One region of the Nonomuraea sp. NPDC050786 genome, then DNA from elsewhere that is predicted to be linked to it. Evidence: riboswitches for the same ligand, from Rfam matches in the RefSeq annotation. Region 1 holds a riboswitch; each other region holds the start of a gene.
The links. Region 1 has a riboswitch for S-adenosylmethionine ahead of AB0H84_RS49855 (GNAT family N-acetyltransferase). Riboswitches for the same ligand answer to the same signal wherever they lie in the genome.
Positions count from the first base shown of each region.

Region 2: it holds a riboswitch for S-adenosylmethionine, as region 1 does, so the genes downstream of both, thrC (threonine synthase) here and AB0H84_RS49855 (GNAT family N-acetyltransferase) in region 1, are expected to answer to the same signal.
Region 3: it holds a riboswitch for S-adenosylmethionine, as region 1 does, so the genes downstream of both, AB0H84_RS37085 (aminotransferase class V-fold PLP-dependent enzyme) here and AB0H84_RS49855 (GNAT family N-acetyltransferase) in region 1, are expected to answer to the same signal.

Region 1 covers NZ_JBFAHJ010000048.1:18,090-22,266, reverse strand. The annotation lists gene AB0H84_RS49865 (NUDIX hydrolase) at 1-131, opposite strand, end outside; gene AB0H84_RS49860 (helix-turn-helix transcriptional regulator) at 162-1,298, opposite strand; SAM riboswitch class I at 2,303-2,402, shown strand; gene AB0H84_RS49855 (GNAT family N-acetyltransferase) at 2,410-3,984, shown strand; gene AB0H84_RS49850 (acyl-CoA synthetase) at 3,981-4,177, opposite strand, start outside.
Region 2 covers NZ_JBFAHJ010000007.1:283,899-288,075, forward strand. The annotation lists gene AB0H84_RS16800 (MoaD/ThiS family protein) at 237-512, opposite strand; gene thrC (threonine synthase) at 537-1,769, opposite strand; SAM riboswitch class I at 1,783-1,924, opposite strand; gene AB0H84_RS16810 (RNA polymerase sigma factor) at 2,004-2,558, opposite strand; gene AB0H84_RS16815 (trehalose-6-phosphate synthase) at 2,590-4,020, shown strand; gene AB0H84_RS16820 (hypothetical protein) at 4,027-4,177, opposite strand, start outside.
Region 3 covers NZ_JBFAHJ010000026.1:82,171-86,347, reverse strand. The annotation lists gene AB0H84_RS37100 (SAM-dependent methyltransferase) at 1-18, shown strand, start outside; gene AB0H84_RS37095 (cytochrome P450) at 2-1,195, opposite strand; gene AB0H84_RS37090 (TerC family protein) at 1,195-1,944, opposite strand; SAM riboswitch class IV at 2,056-2,171, shown strand; gene AB0H84_RS37085 (aminotransferase class V-fold PLP-dependent enzyme) at 2,293-3,504, shown strand; gene AB0H84_RS37080 (DoxX family protein) at 3,509-4,177, opposite strand, start outside.

The DNA.
Region 1 (4,177 bases):
TATCCGCCCGGGATGTCCATGTAGGACTTGTACGTAGGCCGGACGAGCAGCACACGACCGCCGTCGTCGAAGAACAGCGCTCCAGCGGCGGCGCGGGCCTGCGCGAACGGCGGGGTCTCCTGATCGTTCACGGCCTCGACCTTACGCCATCAAGGCCGCTCTCACACGATGTGCAGACGCCGGGCAAGAGCAGCGAGCTGAAAGCTGGGCTTGCCCTTCTGCCTTCTGATCCATGACATCGTCAGCTGGCGGCTGAGGTAGTGGTGGCGTACCTGCTCAGGGGCGATGGCCTCGGCCTCCAGCAGAGCTGCCAAGGCCTCGTCGGTACGGTTCCACAGGCTTAAGGCATGCGCCACAGCCAGACCATGACGAGCGCGACGTTCGATCGGAAGTCCGCTGGTGTCCAACCTCGGTCCGAGATTTACGGCGACTTGGATGTCCCCCAGTTCGATCGCCGTCGCAACTTCGTGGATGCGGACGTTCGTCGGGCCGAACGCTGTCCACACGTAGTTGGCATCCCTGCCCAGTCGCGCCGCCGACTCCCCCGCTTCGGCAAGGAAGGCCCGCGTTGTCCCTCGGTCATCGTCTCGCGCCGCCGCCATCGAGCCTGCGAGGTACAGCGTGCCGTAAACCGACAACAGTTCAGGTGCGGCGAACGAAAGCCCAGGAGACAGTAGTTCAGCGGCATCCATCGTGAGCTGCTTGGCCGCTCCGTAACGGCCGTTGGACAGCAAGGCGTGCGTCACGGAGCGAAGCAACGAGGCCGTCTTGGTCAGAATGCTGGCAGCAGCGTGATAGACCTGCCCGAGTATGCCCAACGCCGCTAGGCGTGCATCGCTCTCACCGGCACGTGCAGCGTGATGCGCTTCTCCCAATAGTCCTGGGAGAGTCCGTATCACGTAGCTGTATCTGGCCTCTTGATACGCCCGCCACACTTCGGCGAGGGCACGCTCCAGCTCGGTCAGACTCGACGGCTCCGCGTTCTCCATCAGCTCAGCCATCAGCGACAGCTGCCGGTAGTCGGTGATCGCCGCCCGCAGTGCGGGGATGGTGTGGTCTCCGCTCTCATCCGTCCACTCGAAAAGGTGCGGCTCAGCAAGCAGATCACCGAGAGACACATCCAATGCGTTCGCCAACGACTTGATCACTGACAACCGGTCCAAGGTAATGCGCTCGTTCTCGACCTTGCTCAGCCAATCGGTGGTCCGCCCCACCAGCCCGGCCAGTACGTCCTGAGACATCCCCCGCCGTCGCCGGTACCAGGCCACGCGCTGGCCGATGGACAGATCGCTGGTCATTCCCCGCATGCCCTCATCGTCATCGGACGACCACGACAGACCCCGGAATTTCTTTCCGACCTAGCAGCCCACTCGACACATACCGTCACGCTACGTCATCGCCACACGTGATGGGAGGCTGCTCATGCAAGTACCAAGCCCGAACCGTGCTCCTGAGAAGCACGCCGCAGATGCCCTGGCCAACGCACTCGCAGCCCAAGGCATCTCCGCAGACGTCCACGCTGGCTACGGTCTGACCCTGGTATCCGTGTGGGTCGGGCTCGTCGTCTGGTGCGACGGTGAGTGGTTCTGGTGGCGCTCCGGTTGGGACGAGCACCGTAAGCGTGTCATATACGCTCGCCATCCGGCTATCGAGCCATCACGCGCTGCACGGCGTATCGCCTTCCGTTACGCGGATGTCCGAGGGCGTCCTGTACTCGCAGGAGCGCTCGGCGAGCTTGCTTGCCCAGGGGCGGCGGAAGCAAACGCCTCATGAAAGAGTCTCGCGAAAAGCTTGGCTGCCTAGTCAAGATCGTGGCCATGCTGCACAGTCCCGCCTGTACTCGGTCCGTTGGTGAATTGCTGATAGGGCAGCGCGGGACGGTGGCGGATGTCCTACGAGGCGGCATGCTGGCACTGGTGAAACTGAACGGTAACGGGGCCGACCTTCCGGGCGGCGTGCGGCGCTGGCCCGTTCACTGGGACGATCTGCTGGTCTCCCCGATAGAGAGCCGACCGGTCGCCTCTGGCGCCGACTATCGCGTTGGTTTGTCCGGCTCGGGTCGCGAAACGATACAGCACGCAGTGTTGGCAGACACTAAGAAGAGCCTATGCGGAGAGGAGGTCTATCCTCTCCCCATCTGCGGTTGGTCGCTCAGTTTCTCCCCCACGGCCACACGCACGTGCCCGAACTGCGCCGGCCTGGCAGCGCGTGCGGGGACGCTCAGAACAAGCGCTTCCTATGGAAAGGACACCCTCGCGGTGGATTGACGGTGTCCGTCTGTTCAGGCATGATCCTGACTCGTTGATCATCCAGAGGATCTGAGGGACCTGGCCCTGTGACGGTCCGGCAACCTCCCCGGCGGAGCTCCGCGGGAAAGGTGCCAATGCCAGGAACGATGAGGGAGAGCTGATGAGCGTACGGCTTGATGTTCCTGTCCTTGCCGGTGATCTGGTGCGGCTGGAGCCGCTGGCGATGCGACACGCGCCGGATCTCGCGGAGGCGGTCGAGGAGGATCGGTCGTCCTACGGCTTCACACTGGTGCCTCGCGGAGACGAGATAGCCGAGTACCTGGCGGCCCAACTCGTCCGCGACGGGCTGACCCCGTTCGCGCAGGTCCGGCTCACCGACGGCAAGGCGGTGGGCTGCACCGGCCTGTGGGATCCGCGCACGTGGCCGGGGCGGCCGGACCTGCGGGCGATCGAGATCGGCTTCACCTGGCTGGCCGCCTCGGCGCAGGGCACCGGGATCAATGCCGAGGCGAAGCTGTTGCTGCTGTCGTATGCGTTCGACGTGCTCGGCGTCGCTCGGGTCGACCTGAAGACCGACGCCCGCAACCACCGCTGCCGCCGGGTCTTGGAGCGGCTCGGCATCCCCTTCGAGGGCGTGCTGCGCGCCTGGTCCATGTCGTGGGCGCGCGGCGAGGAGGGGAAGGTCCGGGACTCGGCCATGTTCGCCGTGGTCGCACCGAATGGCCTGCCGTCGAACCGGTACTGCGAGCCCGTATCACCGCCGCGAGCTCCCGTTCGCCGGGCCTCTGAGAAGCTTCGGCTGGGTGAGGGTGACCCGGATGTCGCACACCCCGCACACGCCAAACTGGTGACCATGACACATGATGGCGACGCGGGGGTGTCGGGGTCGTTGGCGAGGGTGCTCGCGGACGTGGCGGCCGAGCGAGTGGCTCAGGACGCGAGGTGGGGCATGCAGATCCTGCCGGACGGGACCGGAGACGAGGGGACGGTGGCCGAGTCCGACCGGGTCAGGCGCGAGACGGAGGCGGCGGCTGCGGGCGGGGCGCTCACGTGGAGGCACATCCTGGCGGAGGAGGTGATGGAGGCGTTCGCGGAGACGGATCCCGAACGGTTGCGCGCCGAGCTGATCCAGGTGGCCGCCGTCGCGGTCAAATGGACCCAAGCCCTCGACCGCCGGCCACCTTCAGGCCCGTCATCAGTGGAGAGCGACTCTGGCGGCGCAGCACCGCGAGAGCGCTTCCGGGCCATCGTTGACGTGCACGTGCTCCTCCTCCGCGACATGCACGACGAGTCCGGCGACGGCATCCACGGCGAGACTCACCCCGGCACCCATGTGCTGCTCGGCAGGCGCAAGGGCACCGGCTTCGGGGACGGTCTGTGGCACCTGCCCTCCGGTCACCTCGAGGCGGGGGAGTCGGTCACCGAGGCGGCAGTGCGCGAGGCCAGGGAGGAGCTGGGCGTGGTGATCGACCCGGCCGACCTCGCGTTCGCCCACGTCATGCACCGCGCCCCGGAACGCGTCGGCCTCTTCTTCGCCACCCGCAAGTGGACCGGTGAGCCCTGCAACGCCGAACCGGACAAATGCTCGGAGCTCGCGTGGTGGCCCGTGGACGACCTGCCTCGCGGCGAGATGGTCGACTATCCGGCCGCCGCCATCGCGAACGTCCTGGACGGAGTCCCCTTCGCCCTGCACGAATGGCAGATCGCCGCCGACCTGCTGGACAAGGCCCCTTAGAACGCGTCGCGCAGCTCCCGCTTGAGCACCTTGCCCGAGGCGTTCTTGGGCAGCGCGTCCACGAACACCACCCGCTTGGGCGTCTTGAAGGCCGCCAGCCGCTCCCGCAGGAACGCGATCAGCTCCTCCTCGCTCGCCCCCGCCCCCTCGCGCAGGACCACCGCCGCCGTCACCGCCTCGACCCACTTGTCGT
Region 2 (4,177 bases), on a different contig from region 1:
CCTCTTACTGGGCCCACAGATCTCGCCCATTCCTCCGCGAGACCCGTAATCGACTGACATAAGGGAAAATCAGCCAGACGATCGCCCTCGACCATACCTGTGGCACGGGGTTTGGCAACAGAGTCAATCCACAAAAGAAGCATTTCCGCGCATCGCAGCTCCATGAAACGTTCATTTGCCCTGGAAAAGCAGAAGGCGCCCACAAGGGGCGCCTTCCAAGATGTGATCTATAGCACTCAGCCGCCGGCGACCGCCGGGATGATAGAGATCTGAGTGCCGTCAGGGGCTGCAGTGTCGAGGCCCTCGGCGAATCGGACGTCCTCTTCCCCAACGTAAACGTTGACGAAACGACGAATCTTGCCCGATTCATCCAGAATTCTCGCGCCGATCCCCGGGTAGTCGGAGTCAAGCTTGATGAGGACGTCACGAAGAGTCGCGCCCTCGCCACTGACTTCCGCGTTACCCCCGGTGTACGTGCGCAGAATGGTGGGAATCCGCACAGTAACGCTCATGGTTAAACTCGCCTTTCCTGGTTGTCAGACAGCCGCGCGGAACGCGTCGAGGGAGGGCCGGATCACGGCCGTGGGCTTGGCGTCGTCGCTGATCGCGTCGAGCGTCTTGAGTCCGTCGCCGGTGTTGAGCACCACGGTCTCGGCCTCGGGATCGAGCCGCCCGCTCTCGGCGAGCTTCTTCAGCACGCCCACGGTCACCCCGCCCGCCGTCTCGGCGAACACGCCCTCGGTCGAGGCCAGCAGCTTGATCGCGGCCACGATCTCGGCGTCGGTGACGTCCTCGACGGCTCCGCCGGTGCGCCGGGCGATGTCCAGCACGTAGGGCCCGTCGGCCGGGTTGCCGATGGCCAGGGACTTGGCGATGGTGTCAGGCTTGACCGGCTGGACGACGTCGTGCCCCGCCTTGTACGCGGTGGAGACCGGCGAGCACCCGGCCGCCTGCGCCCCGAAGATCTTGTACGGCGTGTCCTCGACCAGGCCCAGCTGCACCAGCTCACGGAAGCCCTTGTCGATCTTGGTCAGCTGCGAGCCCGAGGCGATCGGGATGACGATCTGCTGGGGCAGCCGCCACCCGAGCTGCTCGGCGATCTCGTACGCGAGCGTCTTGGAGCCCTCGGCGTAGTACGGCCGCAGGTTGACGTTGACGAACCCCCACTTGTCGCCCAGCGGGTCACCGATCAGCTCGGAGCAGAACCTGTTGACCTCGTCGTACGTGCCGTCGATGCCGATCAGCTTGCCGCCGAACACCCGGGCCATGGCGATCTTGGCAGCCTCGAGATCGGCGGGGATGAACACGCACGCCTCGAGCCCGGCCCGCGCCGCCGCGGCGGTGACCGCGCCCGCGAGATTGCCGGTGGAGGAACAGGAAAGCGTGTGGAAGCCGAAGTTACGCGCCGCCTCGACGGCGATGGCGACCACGCGGTCCTTGAATGAATGAGTGGGGTTGCCCGAGTCGTCCTTCACGTACAGGGACTTGAGACCGAGCGCGCGCCCGAGGTTTCCGGCCTTGACCAGTTTGGTCCATCCCGGGTTCATGTTGGGCTTACTGGCGACATCGACAGGAACGGGGAGCAACGACCGGTAACGCCAGATGTTGCTCGGACCCGACTCGATGTCCGCGCGAGTCACGGTGCCGAAGGAATAGGCCGCTTCGAGCGGCCCGAAACACTCCAGACACGCGAAGCTGGGACCGAGGGGGTAACGCGTACCGCATTCGCGGCAGGACAGACCGACAGCAGGACCAAAGTCGAGCGACATGAAGCGAGGCCTTCCCTCATCTTCGCCCGCGGCCACCTTGACCGCAGACCGGAATTGGCACCTTGTCCCGGTCGGCCTCGCCAGGTCGCGAGCCTCAAGCCGGGAGGGTTGCCGGGGCTTCGCAGGGCCGGTCCCTCCACCCCTCTGGATGAGCAATATTCAGTTGTTGAAAAGGACTCTACCTGGCCAAGGGGCCCAAATGGCCACTTGTCTCATCAGGTGAGATGCGATGTCTCAACGATAGTCCTCCCCCAGCACTCCCTGCACGTATTTCCGCGCCTGGTGAATGCGTGACTTGGCGGTGCCGAGCGGGATGCCGAGCTGCTCGGCCACCTCGTTGTAGTCGAGCTGGACGATGTCGCGCAGCACCAGCGCCTGCGCCAGGTCGGGCTTGTCGGCCTCCAGCGCCTCCATGGCGTCCAGCAGGTCGAGCCGCGATCCGGCGATCACGCTCACCCGCCGCACGTCGGGCTTCTGCATGGGCAGCTCGTCGGAGCTCTGCTCGGCCGCCCTGCGCTTCAGCGACCGGTATGTGGTGCGCGCGCAGTTGGCCGTCACGATGTGGAGCCAGGTGCTGAACCTGGCCCTGCCCTCGAACCGCCCGATGTTGCGGGCCACGGCCAGCAACGTGTCCTGCGAGGCCTCCTCGGCGTCCTGGTGGTAGGGCAAGATCCGGGCGCAGTGACGCATCACATCGGGCTCGATCCGAGCCAGAAGTTCGCCAAGTGCGCGATGATCTCCGGCTGCGGCGGAACGTGCGAGTTCCTCGGTTAGCTCATCAAGCGCCATAGCTGGGATCCTATGGGCGAAGGGAGCCTAGATGAACAGCGTTCTGGTGGCCTCCAACAGAGGACCCGTCTCGTTCACCGTCTCCGACGACGGCGAGCTGACCATGAAACGCGGTGGCGGCGGCCTGGTGTCCGGGCTGTCCGGGGTGGCCAGGAAGGACGGCGTGCTGTGGGTGTGCGCGGCGCTGTCCGACGGCGACCGCAGCGCCGTCCGCCTGGCCCCCGGCGGCCGGATCGACCAGGCCGGCTACGACACCGGCCCGCTCCGCATGCTCGACATCCCGCCCGCCGTCTTCCACCGGGCCTACAACTCCGTGGCCAACTCCACCCTGTGGTTCGTCAACCACCTGCTCTACGACATCCCCAACTCGCCCAACTTCGGCACGAGGTTCGAGCGCGAGTGGGAGTCGTACCGCGACTACAACGGCGCGTTCGCGCTGGCGCTGGCCGAGGAGGCCGGCCACGGCGCCCGCGTGATGGTGCAGGACTACCACCTGACGCTGACCCCGGCGATGCTCCGCGCCGAACGGCCGGACCTGCGCATCGCCCACTTCAGCCACACCCCCTGGGCGCCGCCCGAATACTTCTCCCTGCTGCCCGACGAAGTGGCCGGAGAGGTCCTGGAGGGCATCCTGGGCGCCGATCACGCCGGGTTCCTCACCGACAGGTGGGCGCAGGCGTTCATGGACTGCTGTGAGGCGCTCCTGGGCGCGGAGGCCGACCGCGCCGCCCGCAGCGTCACCTACGAGGGCCGGACCACCCGCATCGGCGTGCACAGCCTGGGCGTGGACGGCGAGGCGCTGTGGGAGCGGGCCTGCGAGCCCGACGTCGAGTCGCACATGGCCGCGCTCAGGGAGGAGGTGGGCGACCGGCGGCTGATCGTCCGCATCGACCGCACCGAGCTGTCGAAGAACATCGTGCGCGGCCTGATCTCCTACCGCGAGTTCCTCGCCGCGCACCCCGAGTGGCACGGGAAGGTGGTGCATCTGGCGTTCGCCTACCCGAGCCGGCACGACCTGCCCGAATACCGGGAGTACACCGCGTCGGTGCAGCGCTGCGCCCAGGAGATCGAGGACGAGTACGCCACCGAAGACTGGGACCCGCTGATCCTCAACGTCAACGACGACTACCCGCGCTCGCTGGCCGCGTACCGGATGGCCGACGTGCTGCTGGTCAACCCCATCCGCGACGGGATGAACCTGGTCGCCAAGGAGGGCCCGATCCTGTCGCCGCGCTGCGCGCTGGTGCTCTCGCGCGAGGCGGGGGCGGCGGCCGAGCTGGGCCCGCACGCGCTGCTGGTGAACCCGTACGACATCAGCGGCACGGCCGCCGCGCTGCACCAGGCGCTCGTCATGCCGGAGGACGAGCGCCGGATGCGGCGCGACAAGCTGCACGCGGCGGCCACCGCCCTGCCGCCGCAGAAGTGGCTCGCGGCCCAGCTCGACGCCCTCGCCGAGATCTAGGAGTGCTCAGTTCCAGTCGGCGTTCTTGAGCGTGTCGGCCAGGCCCGGCGTGTTCCACTGGTCGACGACCAGGATCCTGCTCTTCGGCAGGTACCACTCGCGCTGCGTGAAGCGGGCGTGCACCTTGTTGCCGGAGTAGGAGCGGCACGTGGACCGC
Region 3 (4,177 bases), on a different contig from region 1:
CTCAGCCAGCGGCGCTGACGTCCAGTGACTCCAGCCCCCGGATGATGTAACCGGGCTTCCAGGCCGGCGTGCTCCGCAGCTCCAGCGTGGCCGCCCGGTCCAGCAGCGCGCCGAAGGACTCGATGAGCTCGAGGCGGGCCAGCGGCGCCCCCAGGCAGAAGTGGATGCCGGCGCCGAAGGAGATGTGCGGATTGTCCGCGCGGCCCACGTCGAACCGGTCCGGCTCGTCGAAGACCGCCGGGTCGCGGTTGGCCGACCCGAACAGCAGCGCCACCTCCGACCCGCGCGGGATCTGCACGCCGTGCACCTCGATGTCCTCCAGGACCCAGCGCTCGAACATCTGCAGCGGCGTGTCCCAGCGCATCAGCTCCTCGACGGCCGTGGGCAGCAGCGAGCGGTCCTCGCGCAGCCGTGCCAGCTCGGAGGGGTTCCTGAACAGCGCCCACCAGCCGTTGCCCGTCACGTTCACGGTGGCCTCGTGGCCGGCGTTGAGCAGCAGCACGCACGTGCCGACCAGCTCGTCGTCGGTCAGCTCCGGGATCCCCGCCAGCGCGCTGATCAGGTCGTCGCCCGGGGTCTGGCGCCGCTCCGTGGCCAGGGTCTTGAGGTAGCCGGCGAACTCCGACGCCGCACGTACCGCAGTGTGCTGGGCCTCGGGTGCCGGGTTGAGCTCGTACATGCCGCAGATCTCCGCCGACCAGGGGCGCAGCAGGTGGCGGTCCTGGTCGGGGATGCCGAGCATCTCCGCGATCACCGTCACCGGGAGCGGCTCGGCCACCTCGGCGATCAGGTCGCCGCCGCCCTTCTCCACGAACGCGTCCACCAGGCCCGCGGCGATGGCCCGCACCCGGGGGCGCAGGGACTCGACCATGCGGGGCGTGAACGCCTTGGAGACCAGCCGGCGCAGCCTGGTGTGCACCGGCGGCTCCACGTCGAGCATGCCCGCCCTGATCACGCGCCAGAACGGCTCCTGGAACTCGGGCTCCGGCGGCCTGCCGAACTCCTCGTGCGTGGCCACGTGCAGGTAGGACCTGCCCAGGCGGCGCTCCCTGAGCAGGGCGTTCACGTCGGCGTGGCGCGAGATCAGCCACTGGTCGGTCGGCTCGAAGTAGCTGACGGGCGACTCGCGCCTCAGCTCGTCGTACACGGGGTACGGGTGGGCCACGAAATTCGGATCCCAAGGGTCAAAGCGCACTATTTCATCTTAGAAGTGGAATCCTGCTGCTCCAGGTGGGCGCGCTTGCTGCGCACCCGGATGTTCAGCAGCTCGACGACGAGCGAGAACGCCATCGCGAAGTAGATGTAGCCCTTGGGGATGTGCTGGCCGAAGCCCTCGGCGATGAGCACCACGCCGATGAGCACCAGGAACGCCAGCGCCAGCATCTTGATGCTCGGGTGCCGGTCCACGAACCTGCTGATCGGCCCCGAGGCGAACAGCATCACCACCACCGCCACCACGACCGCCGCGATCATCACGCCGAGCTGGTCCACCATGCCGACGGCGGTGATGACGGAGTCGAGCGAGAAGACGATGTCCAGCACCATGATCTGCATGATCACCGAGGCAAAGGAGGCCGCGGCGGCCTTCTTGCCGTCCTTGTCCGCGGGGGCGTCCATGCTGTGGCCGATCTCGGTGACGCTCTTGCCCAGCAGGAACAGGCCGCCGAGCAGCAGGATCAGGTCGCGTCCCGATATCTCGTGGCCGAGGACGGTGAAGAGCGGCTCGGTGAGCTGCACCACCCACGACAGGCCGAGGAGCAGGAGCAGGCGGGTGATCAGGGCGGCGCCGAGGCCCATCACACGTGCTCTGTCGCGCTGTTCGGGGGGTAGTTTCCCGGCCAGGATGGAGATGAAGATGATGTTGTCGATCCCCAGCACGATCTCCAGGGCGACCAGGGTGAAGAAGCCGATCCAGATCTGTGGGTCGGTCACCCAGTCCAGCATCGCGTACCTCCATGACTACGTGGGCGGGATTTCCGGTAGCAACGAGTGACGCGGCGCAGAAGTTCGCGACTTGCGATTCATAGGGAGGTTTCGGTTATAGTGCGGGTCGTAGGTCATGAGTGCCAGCGACAAGCCCCGGCTAGCTGGCCGGCAACCCTCGCGTCCGCGGCGGGGTGCCCCGGGTGAAGACCTGGTCCGTCACGAGGTGTGGCGGGCAAGCGCGGGCTCCGTGGCTGTTTCCAGGGGTCCCGACGACCCTGAGGGAGATGTGCCGTGTCCACCTTGACGATCTTCAACTCCGTCCCCGCCCAGCACGTCGAGGCGGCTTCCCCCGTCACGAGCAGGCCGATCCCCGCAGTGCTCGGGGCCGATCTGGAGGTGCCGGTCAAGGGCGGCAGGCTGGTCGGCTACGCCAACCTCGACTACGCCGCCAGCGCGCCCTGTCTCGAGCCGGTCAGCGCCGCCGTCACCGCCGCGCTCCCGGCCTACTCCAGCGTCCACCGTGGCGCGGGCTACGCCTCCCAGCTCACCACCGCCCGCTACGAGCAGGCCCGCCACACGGTCAGGGCGTTCGTCGGCGCCCGCCCGGACGACGCCGTGATCTTCACCCGCAACACCACCGACGCCACGAACCTCCTGGCCGGCTGCCTGCCCGCCGGCACGACCACCGTGGTCTTCGACACCGAGCACCACGCCTCGCTCCTGCCCTGGAAGAACTCCGTACGGCTGGCCCCGCCCGCCTTCCCCGGCGAGGCCGTCCGCGCCGCCGACGAGGCGCTGGCCGCGATCGACGGCCCCAAGCTGCTCGTGGTCACCGCCGCCTCCAACGTCACCGGCGAGCTCTGGCCCATCGCCGCCCTGGCCCACATCGCCCACCGGCACGGGGCCCGCATCCTGGTGGACGCCGCCCAGCTCGTACCGCACCGGCCGCTCAACCTGACCGCGCTCGGCCTGGACTACGTGGCCTTCTCCGGGCACAAGCTGTACGCGCCCTTCGGCGCCGGGGTGCTGGTCGGGCGGCGGGACTGGCTCGCGGAGGGCGAGCCGTACCTCAAGGGCGGGGGTGCGGTGCGCTCCGTGGGTGACGACACCGAGTGGCACGACGACCCCGAGCCGCGGCACGAGGCGGGCACCCCGAACGTGCTGGGCGCCATCGCGCTGGCCGCGGCCTGCGACGCGCTCACGGCCACCGGCTGGACCGCGCTGGTGCGGGAGGAGGAGCGGCTGATCGCCCGGCTGCGCTCCGGGCTGGCCTCGATCGAGGGCGTACGCGAGCTGTCGCTGTGGGGGGATGAGCACCCGCGCGTCGGCATCGTGTCGTTCACCGTGGACGGCTACTCGGCCCGCGAGGTCGCCGAGGCGCTCTCCAGCGAGTACGGCATCGGGGTGCGCGACGGGAAGTTCTGCGCGCACCCGTTCGTCCGGCACCTGCTGGGAAGATCCGACGGGGGCTGCGAGGACGGCACCGCCTCCGCGGTGCGGGCCTCGATCGGCATCGGCACCACGGAGGAGCACGTGGACCGGCTCGTCGAGGCCCTCCGGGAGCTCGTCGCCCGCTGACCCCTCAGCCCCTGTTCGGGGGCTTGTGGTGCGGCGGCGGCTCGTCGGAGACCAGGGCGTCGATGTCCCGCATGTCGTCGTCGTCGATCATGCCCGCCCGGTGCTCATGGGGCTGCCTGGGCACGCGCGGCTCCTGCGACGGCAGGGGCCTGGTGGACTCGCCGGTGACCTCCTGGGACGGCACGGGCCTGGTGGACTCGCCGGTCACCGGCGTGACGTTCGAGGGCTCCGGAGCGCGCGCGCCCGGAGCGTACGCGGCGAGCTCCTCCTCGGCGGCCCGGCGCTCCCCGCGTCTGCGGAACCTCGCGCTGAACAGGCCGTCGAGCCCGATCCGCCCGCCGCCGAGCGCCAGGAACAGCAGGCTCAGCGCCCCGAGCAGGCCGGGCAGTTCCCAGCCGCCGGTGGTGGCCAGCACGCCGTGCCCGTAGTGCACGAACGCGATCGCGCCGAGCATGTTGAGCAGCAACAGCAGCGCCATCAGCCGTACCAGCAGGCCGAAGATGAGGAAGAGGCCGCCGACGGTCTCCACGACGGTCGCGTAGGTCGCGGCGAACTCGGGCATCGGGACGCCCATGCCCCTGAACGCCCGGCCCTGGGCGGCGATACCGCCGAACCACTTCTCCAAGCCGTGCGCCAGGAAGATCACGCCGGTCACGACCCGCGCGATCAGGAA